Linked DNA regions of Azoarcus sp. KH32C. The protein of the gene in region 1 binds, or shares a complex with, the protein of each later gene. Links are inferred from orthologs where the notes say so. Each region holds a gene or a part of one and is shown on either strand. Other genes may lie near its edges. The genes, in order: AZKH_RS05185 and dapF.

Evidence for each region.
Region 2: the proteins of AZKH_RS05185 (region 1) and dapF are in contact, whole or in part, in a solved structure (PDB 5YGU), measured with the Escherichia coli proteins. The link is inferred for Azoarcus sp. KH32C from one-to-one orthologs.

Annotation. Positions count from the first base shown.
Region 1 is NC_020516.1:1,141,544-1,148,066, forward strand. Bases 2,340-5,216 are described here. They hold AZKH_RS05185 (RNA pyrophosphohydrolase), read left to right. Parts: upstream 2,340-3,451; coding sequence 3,452-3,982; downstream 3,983-5,216. Other genes in these bases: AZKH_RS05180 (proline--tRNA ligase), read right to left, coding at 2,340-3,301; AZKH_RS05190 (CBS domain-containing protein), read left to right, coding at 4,249-4,842; AZKH_RS05195 (rubrerythrin family protein), read left to right, coding at 5,004-5,216. In the rest of the region: AZKH_RS05165 (polymer-forming cytoskeletal protein), read left to right, coding at 1-448; AZKH_RS05170 (PilZ domain-containing protein), read right to left, coding at 474-836; AZKH_RS05175 (lytic transglycosylase domain-containing protein), read right to left, coding at 872-1,531; more of AZKH_RS05180, read right to left, coding at 1,553-2,339; more of AZKH_RS05195, read left to right, coding at 5,217-5,423; AZKH_RS05200 (heterodisulfide reductase-related iron-sulfur binding cluster), read left to right, coding at 5,499-6,523. UniProt on the Escherichia coli protein: Master regulator of 5'-end-dependent mRNA decay.
Region 2 is NC_020516.1:612,267-618,751, forward strand. What follows is about bases 2,451-5,289. They hold dapF (diaminopimelate epimerase), read left to right. Parts: upstream 2,451-3,372; coding sequence 3,373-4,206; downstream 4,207-5,289. Other genes in these bases: AZKH_RS02725 (lysophospholipid acyltransferase family protein), read left to right, coding at 2,451-3,264; AZKH_RS02735 (DUF484 family protein), read left to right, coding at 4,251-4,901; xerC (tyrosine recombinase XerC), read left to right, coding at 4,904-5,289. In the rest of the region: AZKH_RS02710 (cytochrome P460 family protein), read left to right, coding at 1-43; metK (methionine adenosyltransferase), read right to left, coding at 110-1,276; AZKH_RS02720 (lysophospholipid acyltransferase family protein), read left to right, coding at 1,517-2,386; more of AZKH_RS02725, read left to right, coding at 2,392-2,450; more of xerC, read left to right, coding at 5,290-5,830; AZKH_RS02745 (helix-turn-helix domain-containing protein), read left to right, coding at 6,119-6,485. UniProt on the Escherichia coli protein: Involved in the succinylase branch of the L-lysine biosynthesis and in the biosynthesis of the pentapeptide incorporated in the peptidoglycan moiety. Catalyzes the stereoinversion of LL-2,6-diaminopimelate (L,L-DAP) to meso-diaminopimelate (meso-DAP).

The DNA.
Region 1 (6,523 bases):
CTCGACCGTAACGACGAGCACCGAGACGACCGACGCCGAGCGCCAGGAAACGGGCAGCCGCTTGATCGTCGGACCGAACGTCAAGCTGCGCGGCGCCGAAATCCTCGACTGCGACACGCTGGTCGTGGAAGGGCGGGTGGAGGCGACGATGGATAGCCGCGTGATCCGCATCGCCGAGAACGGGGCCTTCTCGGGTACTGTCGGTATCGACGTCGCCGAGGTGCATGGCCGTTTCGACGGCGAACTGACCGCGCGCAGCCAACTCGTGATTCATTCGACGGGTCGTGTCAGCGGCAAGATCCGCTACGGCAAGATCCTGATCGAAGAGGGCGGCGAGATCTCCGGCGACGTGCAGTCGATCGCCGCGTCGCAGGGCGGTGCCGGCAAGGAGCCGATGCGCTCGGTGGTGCGCGAAGAGTCGCCGATCAAGGTCGCGGTCGGCAGCTGAGGTTTGGCTGCCCGGTCCGCCGGGCTCAATGGTCGTCGTCTTCGTCGAAGGCGACCGTGAAGCGCGACAACAGTGCCTGCAGGGCGGCACTGTTGTCGGGCTTCTCCAGTTCGAACAGCCGGAAACCGGTGCTGAACAGCTCCGGATTGGTATCTCGTCCGGACCACATCGATTTCGCGATCAGCTTGACGCTGCGCGGATTCCCATGATCGTCGGGCAGGTCGATGCGCAGGCGGTAGAGGCGGTCGACCGGCAGCCTACTCGGCCCATAGACGAGCAGCCCGCCCTTGCTGATATCCCCGATCCGCCCGATGAATTGCCCTGTCTCGTCGTCGTAGACGCGAAACGAAATGGCGATCGAGCGGCGGCGATACAGTCGGTGTTCCATTCAGACTCCAGCTTTCGTGACGGCGGCGGATGCGTTCAGTTCCTGTGGGTGCGCCCGTCGTCCGAGGCGAACTTCAGCGATTGGTAGGCCCAGCGTCTTTCCCAGGCCGTCCGCACCATGTTCGGATATTCAGGTTTGCCGAGGCTGCCGTTGTAGCGGCCGAGCGCGCGATACAAATCGCCGCGTTCGATATCCAGATAGTGGCGCAGGATCGTGCAGCCGTAGCGCAGGTTGGTCCGCAGGTTGAACAGGTTGTCGTCCGGCTGGCCGATCAGCTTCGTCCAGAACGGCATCACCTGCATGAAGCCCCGCGCGCCGGCGCTCGACACCGCATACTTGCGGAAGGCACTTTCGACTTCGACGAGGCCGAGGACCAATTGTGGATCCAGTCCGGCGCGAGTGGCCTCGTAGTGCACCGAGACCAGCAGATCCTCGCGATAGGCGCGGTCGGGAATGCGCCGCTCGAGCCGCCGCGACATCTCTCCGAGCCAGCGCGCCCGCTCCACGGGATCGGCGATCAGCAGCTCAGGCGCGCGCATGTCGCTCACCGCGGCGTGCAAGGCTGCACGTACGCTCGCCGCCAGCGGCTCATAGAGCTGGTTGCCGGCATGGGCGAGCATAGCCGTTGCCGCGAGCGCCATCGCCAGAAGCGCGCGCGACAAGGCACCTGACAGGATCCGGCGGCTCGACGTCATCCGTGTCGTTATAGCCGAGCCTTACGCCGTCTGCAGCTTCGCGGCGACGAAGGCGGCGAGTTCGGCCACCGGCACCTTGGTCGCCTCGGCATCACGCCGGCCCTGGTATTCGGCCACGCCTTCCTTCAGACCGCGGTCGCCGATCACGACGCGGTGCGGCACGCCGATCAGCTCCCAGTCGGCGAGCATGACGCCCGGCCGCTCGTCGCGATCGTCGAGAATCGCATCGACGCCCGCGGCGATCAGACCCTCGTACAGCTTCAGCGCCTCCTCGCGCACCGCTTCCGACTTGCCCCAGCCCACCGGGCAGACGACGATGCGGAAGGGGGCGAGCGCGTCCGGCCAGATGATGCCGCGAGCGTCGTTGTTCTGCTCGATCGCCGCGCCGAGGATGCGCGTCACGCCAATCCCGTAGCAGCCCATCTCGAAGTGCTTCGGTTTGCCGTCCACATCGAGGAAGGTCGCGTTCATCGACTTCGAATACTTGTTGCCGAGGTAGAACACGTGGCCGACTTCGATGCCGCGCTGGATCGCGAGCTTGCCCTTGCCGTCCGGGCTCGCATCGCCCTCGATGACGTTGCGCAGGTCGACGACGAGATCCGGTTCGGGCAGGTCGCGGCCCCAGTTCGCACCGGTGAAGTGGAAGTCCTCCTCATTCGCGCCGCAAATGAAATCCGCCATGTTGGCGACGGTGCGGTCGGCGACGATCTTCACCGGCTTCTTCAGGCCGATCGGGCCGAGGTAGCCGGGCTTGCAGCCGAAGTGCTCGTCGATCTCGGCTTCGGTCGCGAAGCGGAAACCGGCCTTCAGGCCCTCGACTTTGCTCGCTTTCACCTCGTTCAGTTCGTGGTCGGCGCGCACGAGCAGCAGCCAAACGGTGATGCCCTTCGGCTGGCCCTTGTCGTCCTCGTCGTCGGTTGCGAGCACTAGCGACTTGACGTTCGTCGCGAGCGGCACGCCCAGCAGCTCGGCGACGCTCGCGCAGGTCGTCTTGCCCGGAGTCAAAGTCTTTTCGAGCGCCTTCGTCGGTGCGGCACGCGAAGCGAGCAGCGGCAGCGCCTCGGCAAGTTCGATATTCGCCGCGTAGTCGGAATCCGGGCAGTAGACGATCGCGTCCTCGCCCGTGTCGGCGATCACCTGGAACTCGTGCGAGCGGTCGCCGCCGATCGCGCCGGTATCCGCCGCGACGGCCCGGTAGGTCAAGCCCAGGCGGTCGAAGATGCGGCAGTACGCGGCATACATCGCGTCGTACGTGCGACCCGCGGCCTCGACGTCACGGTCGAAGGAGTAAGCGTCCTTCATCGTGAACTCGCGCCCGCGCATCACGCCGAAACGCGGCCGGCGCTCGTCGCGGAACTTCGTCTGGATCTGGTAGAAGTTCTTCGGCAGCTGGCGATAGCTCTTCAGCTCCTGGCGTGCGATGTCGGTGACGACTTCTTCCGAGGTCGGCTGCAGCGCAAAGTCGCGCTCATGGCGATCCTTGAAGCGCAGCATCTCGTCGCCCATCTTCTCCCAGCGGCCGGTCTCGGCCCACAGCTCGGCCGGCTGCACCATCGGCATCGTCAGTTCGAGCGCGCCGGCGCGGTTCATCTCCTCGCGCACGATGTTCTCCACCTTGCGGATCACGCGCAGCCCCATCGGCAGGTAGCTGTAGATGCCGGCCGCAACCTTGCGGATGAAGCCGGCGCGCAGCATCAGTTTCTGGCTGGTGATCTCGGCGTCGGAGGGGGCTTCCTTGAGGGTCGAAATGAAGTACTGGCTGGCGCGCATAGTGGGTCCGCGGTGAGTCGATCGGGCAAACGTAACATTTTATCCTTTACCGATGCGCTCGGGTACGCGCAGCGGGGCTTAGGGCGCCGCCTTTCCAATGCATGGCAAGTGTGAAAAAATCTGTCCAATTCTTGAATTGAAGGTTCAATCATGCTCGACCGTGAAGGCTATCGCCCGAACGTCGGCATCGTTCTGGTGAACGCGCGTAACGAGGTATTCTGGGGCAAGCGAATCCGCGAGCATTCGTGGCAGTTCCCGCAAGGGGGCATCAAGCACGGTGAAACACCCGAGCAGGCGATGTTCCGCGAACTGTTCGAGGAAGTGGGGCTGCGCCCCGAGCACGTGAAGATTCTCGCTCGTACGCGTGGCTGGCTGCGGTATGACGTTCCGAAACACTGGATCAAACGCGAATGGCGCAACACCTATCGAGGGCAGAAACAGATCTGGTTCCTGCTCCGGCTGGTCGGTCGCGATTCCGACGTCTGCCTGCGTGCCAGCAATCACCCCGAGTTCGATGCCTGGCGTTGGAGCGACTACTGGGTGCCGCTTGACGCGGTGATCGAATTCAAGCGCAAGGTGTATCAACTGGCCCTGCTTGAATTGGCACGCAACCTCTTCCGGGTGAGTCCGCAGGATCTCCCCGAGGCCTACCGGGCCGGCGTCGAAACCCCGGAGTCCTGAGGTCCGACCATTCGCCGTATTGCATGCCTCCGGGTATGCAGTACGGCGAATTTCTTTTTGGCGTCGGCATCGCTCGCCGGCCGCCTCCGTTGCCCCGCTTCTGAACTCGTCTGCGTCATGGCGGTCAACCTGCGGTGCCGTGTGGGTTTGGCACGGGCGCCCGGATCGGACGCCCGCTCGCGGGGCGTGGTCTGGCCACGGCAGTCGCAAGAGCCGCATTCCTGTTCCGTCGCCCCATCGTCCGTGGTCCTCAAAGGGAGGTGCATATGAACCGGGAATTCGATCCGCTTCCGCAGGCGAGCCTCGCCGGCCTGTACTGCGAAGTGGCGCACACCGATAGCACTACCAAGGTTTCGCAGCATTCCCCGGCCGTCGAGGTGATGACCGACCTGACCCGCATCCCGGCAGCAACAATATCCGCCGAAACCCCGCTGGCCGAAGCCAACCGCGCGATGATGCTGCGCGGCGTTCGCCTGCTGCTCGTGACGGATTCGCGGCATCAGGTCCGGGGTGTGATCACCGTCGCCGATCTGCTCGGCGAGCGTCCCGTGCATACGGCCCGCGAACACGGCATCCCCCCCGGTGAACTGACTGTCGCGAACGTCATGACTCCGCTGGAAAGGACCGAGGCGGTGGAGCTCGGCGAAGTCATGCGCGCCGACGTCGGCCATGTCGTCGCGACCTTGCGGCGTTCCGGACGCCAGCACGCGCTGGTGCTGGATCGGCTCGAAGGCGGACGGGGCATCATCCGCGGCATCTTCTCTCTGTCGCAGATCGCGCGCCAACTCGGCGAACCCCAGCCGCTCAGCACCGAAATCGCGCGGACCTTTGCCGAGATCGAAGCCGCCATCGCCGCGTGAAGGCGCGCTGCCGCCGCAGTGGGGCGGAGATGGGGCATAGGCTCGTCCGATAAGGGACATAGGGGCGTTCAATTGCCCTTTGGCGAAAACGCCTTCTATGTTTGAGATATCCCCGGCTGAGGTCGGGGATTCTCCATCCAACTTCTGCGAGGAGAGCAGCGATGCAACTCAAAGGATCCAAAACCGAAAGTAACCTGAAGGCCGCATTTGCCGGCGAATCCCAGGCCAACCGACGCTACCTGTACTTTGCCGCAAAGGCCGACGTCGAGGGCCAGAACGACGTCGCCGCCGTCTTCAGATCGACTGCCGAAGGCGAGACCGGCCATGCGCACGGTCATCTCGAATACCTCGAAGTCAGCGGTGATCCGGCGACCGGCCTGCCCATCGGCAAGACGCGCGCCAATCTCGCTGCGGCCATCGCCGGCGAGACCCACGAGTACACCGACATGTACCCCGGCATGGCGCGGGTTGCGCGCGAAGAAGGCTTCGAGGAAATCGCCGATTGGTTCGAAACCTTGGCGAAGGCCGAGCGTTCGCACGCCAACCGCTTCCAGAAGGCACTCGACGCCTTGCAGGACTGAGCGGCCTCGTCCCGTCTGGGCCGGGCGGTCCTGCCCGGTCGGTTTTCCGGCTCGCATCGCGAGAGGAGGGCGATCATGTCGACTCGCGAAGGCAGTCTCGAAGCCCCACGGCGCCACCCCGTCGCATGGCGCGAGGCCGATTACTACGACGACGCGTCGCTCAAGCGCGAGCTCGAACGCGTCTTCGGTATCTGCCACGGATGCCGGCGCTGCGTGAACCTGTGCAACGCCTTCCCGACCCTGTTCGACCTCGTCGACAACGGTCCGACCGGCGAAGTCGACGGCGTCGACAAGCGTGATTTCATGAAGGTCGTCGATCAATGCTACCTGTGCGACCTGTGCTTCATGACCAAGTGTCCCTATGTGCCGCCGCATGAATGGAACGTCGACTTCCCGCACCTGATGCTGCGTGCAAAGGCCGCGAAGTTCCGCAAAGGTGACGTGCGCCTGCGCGACCGCATCCTGACGAGCACCGATGCGCTCGGAAAACTCGCAGCCATTCCCGTCGTCGCGCAAACGGTCAATGCCGCCAATCGCAATCCGGCGCTACGCACGGCACTGCAGTCGATGCTCGGCGTCGACAAGCGCCGCGAGCTCCCCCCCTATGCACCGCGCCGCTTCCGCTCGACGGCAGCGACAAGCGAGGAGGGAGAGGTGCGTGACGGGGAGCGTACGCCTGGCAAGGTCGCGATTTTTGCGACCTGCTATATCAACTACAACGAACCCGGGATCGGTCACGACTTGGTCGCGATCCTCGCCCACAACGCGATCCCGACCGTGCTCGCTCCGCAGGAAGCCTGTTGCGGCATGCCGCGCCTCGAACTCGGCGACCTCGAAGGCGTCGAGCGGCTGAAGGACCTCAACATTCCAGTGCTCGCGGAGCTCGCGCATGCCGGCTACGCGATCCTTGCCGCGATTCCGTCCTGCGCGCTGATGTTCAAGCAGGAACTGCCACTGCTCTTCCCCGAGGATGCCGACGTACGGCTCGTCGCCGACGCGATATTCGACCCCTTCGAGTATTTCGCGCTGCGCTATCGCGACGGCCTGCTCAACACCGACTTCAAGGCCCCGTTGGGTAAGGTCGCGTACCACATCCCTTG
Region 2 (6,485 bases), 530 kb from region 1 along the record:
GGATCGCGACTACGTCTTCACGCATCCGGCAACGATGCCCTGAGGCAGGACGCCGCTGCGCATGTGGCAGGCAGGGCGGCGGAGACCACCGCCCTGCAGGTTGGGACGATTACAGCCCGGCGTCGGCGCGCAGCGCGGCGGCCTTGTCGGTGTTTTCCCAGGTGAATTCCGGCTCGTCGCGGCCGAAGTGGCCGTAGGCGGCGGTCTTGCTGTAGATCGGGCGCAGCAGGTTGAGCTCCTGGATGATCGCCTTCGGACGCAGGTCGAAGTGGCGCTGGACCAGCTCGACGATCTTCTCGTCGGCGATCGTGCCGGTGCCGAAGGTCTCGACCATCATCGACACGGGCTTCGCGACGCCGATCGCGTAGGCGACCTGCACTTCGCAACGGTCGGCGAGGCCGGCCGCGACGATGTTCTTCGCGACCCAGCGACCGGCGTAGGCGGCCGAACGGTCGACCTTCGACGGATCCTTGCCGGAGAATGCGCCGCCGCCGTGGTGGGCCGCGCCGCCGTAAGTGTCGACAATGATCTTGCGGCCGGTGAGGCCGCAGTCGCCGTGCGGGCCGCCGATGACGAAGCGGCCGGTCGGGTTGATCAGGTAGCGCACTTCGCCCTGCATCAGCTCCTTGGGCAGCACCGGCTTGACGATCTCCTCGATCACCAGTTCGGAGAGCTGCGCGTGCGAGACATCCGGGCTGTGCTGGGTCGACACGACGACGGTGTCGATCGCGACCGGCTTGCCGTCGACATACTTCACGGTGAGCTGGCTCTTCGCATCCGGGCGCAGCCAGTTCAGGCGGCCGTCCTTACGCAGCTCGGCCTGGCGCTGCATGATGCGGTGGGCGTAGTAGATCGGTAGCGGCATCAGCGACGGCGTCTCGTTGCACGCGTAGCCGAACATCAGGCCCTGGTCGCCGGCGCCCTGGTCGAGGTCGATGCCTTCGCCTTCATTGACGCCCTGGGCGATGTCGGGCGACTGGCGGTTGATCGCCGTCAGGATCGCGCACGACTTGTAGTCGAAGCCGATCTCGGAGTTGTCATAGCCGATGCGGCGGATGACGTCCTGCGCGATTTCCTTGTAGTTCGGGTGGGCGTGGGTCGTGATTTCGCCGGAGATCACGACGAGGCCCGTCGACACGAGGGTCTCGCATGCGACGCGTGCCGCGGGATCGTCCGCGAGAATCGCGTCGAGGATGCCGTCGGACACTTGGTCCGCGACCTTGTCGGGATGGCCTTCCGAGACCGATTCCGAGGTGAAGAGGAATTCCTTGCTCACTGAGCTGCTCCTGAAAAACAAAAATCCCCGGTGCTGTCCGGCGTTGCCGGCTCCGGGGATTTCGTCGAGCAGGCGACGCTTTAGCAGTACTTGTTTGTCGCGACCGGTTTGGTGCGTTCGCAACGCCGCCCTGCAAGTTGTCGTATTAACTCGGCGGCTAAGCGATAATTATAGCTTCCCTATTCAGTCGGTCAATTGCGCGTCGCCCGTCGGCTCGCACGGGGGCCGACGCTTGTGATCGTGACCGTCGATTTTCTCTTCCGTGTTCTGTCCCGCTTTTCGCTCGCCTGGCTGCACCGCCTGGGCGGCGTTGCCGGCTGGCTGACCTGGCGCTTCTCGCCAACCTATGCCCGCCGTCTCGAGGAAAACCTGACCCGTGCGCTGGGCCGCAAGGATCCCGCGATCCTGCGCGCCGCGATCCGCGAAGCCGGCCGCCAAGCCCTCGAATTGCCTTACGTGTGGCTGCGTCCGCAGGACGAGGTGCTGTCGCGCATCGTCCGCGTCGAAGGCGCCGAGCTGCTCGTGCAGGCGCGTGCGGACGGCGCCAGCGTGCTGCTGCTGACGCCGCATCTAGGCTGCTTCGAGATGTGCGCCCAGTACTGTTCGACGCATGGCCCGATCACGGTGCTGTTCCGTGAGCCGCGCAAGGCGGCGCTGGGGCCCCTGATGGAGGCGGGGCGCAAGCGCGGCAACATCAATGTGGCGCCGGCCGACGTCTCGGGCGTGCGCCGTCTCGTGAAGGCGCTGCGCGGCGGCGAGATGGTCGGCATGCTGCCGGACCAGGCCCCGGGGCAGGGCGAGGGCGTGTGGGCGCCGTTCTTCGGCAAGCTCGCGTGGACGATGACGCTCGCCGCGCGCCTGTCGGAAGTGAAGGGCGTGCGCGTGATCATGCTGTGGACCGAGCGCCTGCCGCGCGGCGAAGGCTACGTGCTGCGCCTGTCGGAGCCGGCCGAGCCGATCACCGGTTCGCTGGAGGAACGCTGCGTGGCGATCAACCGCGAGATCGAGCGCCTGATCCTCGCGTGCCCGCAGCAGTACCTGTGGGGCTACAACCGCTACAAGCGTCCCTCCGGCGTCGAGCCGCCGCCGGCCGAGGGGGGCGCGCAATGAGAATCCTGAGCTATCTCGCGGTCGCCGTCTTCTGGCTGCTGCACTGGTTGCCGCTGCCGGTGCTGGCCGTGCTGGGCGAGTGCTTGGGCGAACTGCTGTTCCTGTTCGGGCGCCATCGCCGCCATGTCGTCAGCGTCAATCTGCGCCTGTGCTTCCCTGAGCTCGACGACGCAGCCCGGCGGCGCCTCGCGCGTGCGCATTTCCGCGCGCTCGGCCGCAGCCTGCTGGAGCGCGGGCTTGTGTGGTGGGCGAGCAAGGAGCGGCTGAAAAAGCTGATCCGCTTCGAAGGGGTGGAGCATCTGCGTGCGCTCGTCGACGCCGGCACGCCGGTGATGATGCTGTCGCCGCACTTCCTCGGCCTTGACATGGGCGGCGCGCGCATCGCGATGGAGTTCGACAGCGTCAGCGTCTACGCGCGGCAGAACAACCCGGTCTTCGACCGCCTGCTGTATCACGGCCGCAGCCGTTTCGGCGACCAGCTGCTGCTGTCGCGCCAGGACGGGGTGCGTGGCACGATCAAGGCGATGAAGGCCGGACGGCCCTTCTACTATTTGCCGGACATGGACTACGGGCGCAAGGATGCGATCTTCGTGCCCTTCTTCGGCGTGCCGGCGGCGACGATCACCGGCGTGTCGCGCCTCGCGCGTCTCGCGCGCGCGGCGGTCGTCCCCTGCGTGACGCGCCAGTTGCCGGGCGGGCGCGGCTACGTGGTCGAATTCGGCGCGCCGTGGGCCGATTTTCCGACCGAGGACGTCGAGGCTGATACCCTGCGCATGAACCGTTGGCTCGAATCGGTGGTCCGTACGATGCCGGAGCAGTATTACTGGGTGCACCGCCGCTTCAAGACCCGCCCGCGCGGCGAGCCGCGGCTATATTGACATGACCGCCGCACCGGGCGGGAAGTGGACTCCCCCCGGTCGCTGCGCGAGAATTCCCGGATTCGCCCCGCGCGGATCCCCCGCCACCCTCCTACCCGAAGATTCGCCATGCGCCTGCGCTTTGCCAAGATGCACGGACTGGGCAACGATTTCGTCGTCATCGACGCGGTCCGCCAGTCCGTCGAGCTGACTCCCGAACGCGTCCGTTTTCTCGCCGATCGCCATTTCGGCGTCGGCTGCGACCAGCTGCTGGTGGTCGAACCGGCCTCGCAGCTCGGCGTCGATTTCCGCTACCGCATCTTCAACGCGGACGGCGGCGAGGTCGAGCAGTGCGGCAACGGGGCGCGTTGTTTCGTGCGCTTCGTGCATGAGCAGGGCCTGACCGAGAAGCGCGAGATCCGCGTCGAGACGAAGTCGGGAGTGATCGCGCCCAAGCTCGAAGAAAGCGGGCTCGTGACCGTCGACATGGGCGTGCCGGTATTCGAGCCGGCGCGCGTGCCCTTCGTGTCGGACTCCGACGCGGTGGTTCAGCCGCTCGACGTTGCGGGCGAGACGGTGGCGATCACCGCTGTGTCGATGGGCAATCCGCATGCGGTGCAGGTCGTCGCCGACGTCGACAGCGCGCCGGTTGCGAGCCAGGGGCCGCTGATCGAGAACCACGCCCGTTTCCCGGCGCGGGTGAACGCCGGCTTCATGCAGGTTGTCGACGAGCACAACATCCGCCTTCGCGTGTACGAGCGCGGCGCGGGCGAGACGCTTGCCTGTGGCACGGGCGCCTGCGCCGCGGTCGTCGCCGGCATCAGCCGCGAACTGCTCGCGTCGCCGGTGCGCGTGCAGACGCGCGGTGGCGAACTCGACATCGCCTGGGGCGGTCCGGGCCAGCCCGTGATGATGACCGGCCCCGCCGTGACCGTATTTGCCGGCGAGATCGAACTCGCCTGAACCCTACCCCCGGGGCGTCCTCCGCCCGACTGGAGTTGTCTGCAATGAATGCCGCCGATGTCGCACGTTACTTGAAGGAAAACCCCGATTTCCTGTCCGATCACGGAGAGTTGTTTGCCGAACTGACGGTGCCGCACCCGCACGGTGGGCAGGCGATCTCGCTTTCCGAGCGGCAACTGCACGCGCTGCGCGACAAGATCCGCCTGCTCGAAGGCAAGCTCGCCGAGCTGATCCGCTTCGGCGAGGAGAACGACGAGATCGGCGGCAAGGTGCATCGCATGAGCCTCGAGCTGCTGGCCGCGGAAGACTACGAGAGCCTGCGCAGCGTGCTGTTCGAAAGCCTGCGCAGCGACTTCTCGGTGCCGAATGTCGCCCTGCGCGTGTGGAACAGCGTGCTGACGCGCGCCGGCGAGGATTTTTCGCCGGTCAGCGAATCGGTGCGCTTCTTCGCCGGCGACCTGCGCCACCCCTACTGCGGCGCACCCGGCAACCTCGAGGTGCTGGACTGGTTCGGCGTCGTTGCGCCGCACGTGCGCTCGGTCGCGCTCGTGCCGCTGCGCCGCGACGCTCAGGTGTTCGGCCTGCTCGCGCTCGGTAGCGAAGAGGCCGAGCGCTTCTACGCGGAGATGGGCACGCTCTACCTGTCGCGCATCGGCGACCTCGTCGCCGCCGCCCTGCGCCGCCAGCTCGGCTGAGCATGGACGCGCCGCGGGAAGACGAGAGCGGGGCGCTGGAGCCGCCGGAGTGGCTGGCCCCCTATCTCGACTACCTCGCGAGCCAGCGGCGCGCCGCCCCGCTGACACTCGAAAACTACCGCCGCGATCTCCAGCGCCTCCATGCCTTGTGTGACGGACGTTCGCCGGTCGATCTGACCGCCCATGACATCCGCCGCTTCGTGGCGCGCCTGCATGGACAGGGGCTGGGCGGGCGCTCGATCGCGCGCGTGCTGTCGGCGTGGCGCGGCCTCTATCGCTGGCTGATCCGCCATCGGCGGGTGCTGCAGGTGAATCCCGTCGAAGGCGTGCGCGCGCCGAAGTCGCCGCAGCGCCTGCCGAAGGCGCTGTCGCCGGATCAGGCCCAGGCGCTTCTCGACGCGCCCGGCGAGGAGCCGCTCGACGTGCGCGACCGCGCGATGTTCGAGCTCTTCTATTCGTCCGGGCTGCGCCTGGCCGAACTCGCGGCGCTCGATATCGGCGGCGGACTCGATCCCGTCGAAAGCATGGTCACGGTGCGCGGCAAGCGCAACAAGATGCGCACGGTGCCGGTCGGCAAGCCGGCGCTCGCGGCCGTGCAGGCCTGGCTCGCCGAGCGCGCTGCCTTCGTCCTGGCTGAGGGTGAGGCAGCGCTCTTTGTCACGCGCTCGGGCGGGCGCATGAGTCCCGGCGCGATCCGCTCACGGCTCGCGGCTTGGGCGCAGAAGTGCGGGCTGGGTGTGCACGTGCATCCACATATGCTGCGTCACAGTTTCGCCAGCCACCTGCTGCAGTCGAGCGGCGATCTTCGCGCCGTGCAGGAGTTGCTCGGCCATGCCAGCATTCGCAGCACGCAGGTGTATACCCACCTCGATTTCCAGCATCTGGCGAAGGTCTACGACGCGGCGCATCCCCGTGCAAAGCGCCGCTGAGAAACCCCTGAGAAGCGCATAGAACGGGCGTTCCGCGTGGAGTGCAAATATGTGTGAATTTGTGCCCAAATCGGGTAGCAACATTAGCGGGAGGTGATGGGGTCTGGGCTATGCTCGGCTAGAAACCTGCTCGCTAAAGGGGTCGGAACAGAGTCTGGATGCGACCGAGTTTTGATGACGGCTGCCTTGTGTGCCCCGAGGAATGGGCGAAGAAATGAGGCGGTCATGCCCAACAACGAAAATCCGCGAATCAATTATTCCATGGGCAAGTCTTACACTGCGCCGAACATGCGCCCGGGGACACTCGATCCAGGCGCAAAGATATTGCGCGCCGCGGCAGTCCTGCTCGCGCGCTACCAGATCCGCAGCCTGCGGCGGCTGTTTGAGGAGTTCGAGCGCGACATCCTCCTGCCGATCCTGCTCGGCGAAATCGCATTACATAATCTCGGCGCCCTCGAGAATGGCGTCAACGCAGGCATCTTCGACGACATGCCGTCGTTGATGGTGAAATTGCGGCCCTGTAACGCTTACTCGATCGCGGCAGCGACGGGCCTGCCGCGCGAGACCGTGCGACGCAAGATCGCGCGCCTGGCCGAATTGGGCTGGATCATGCGGCAGGACAACGGTCACCTGTTCCTGACCGAGCAGGCGGTGC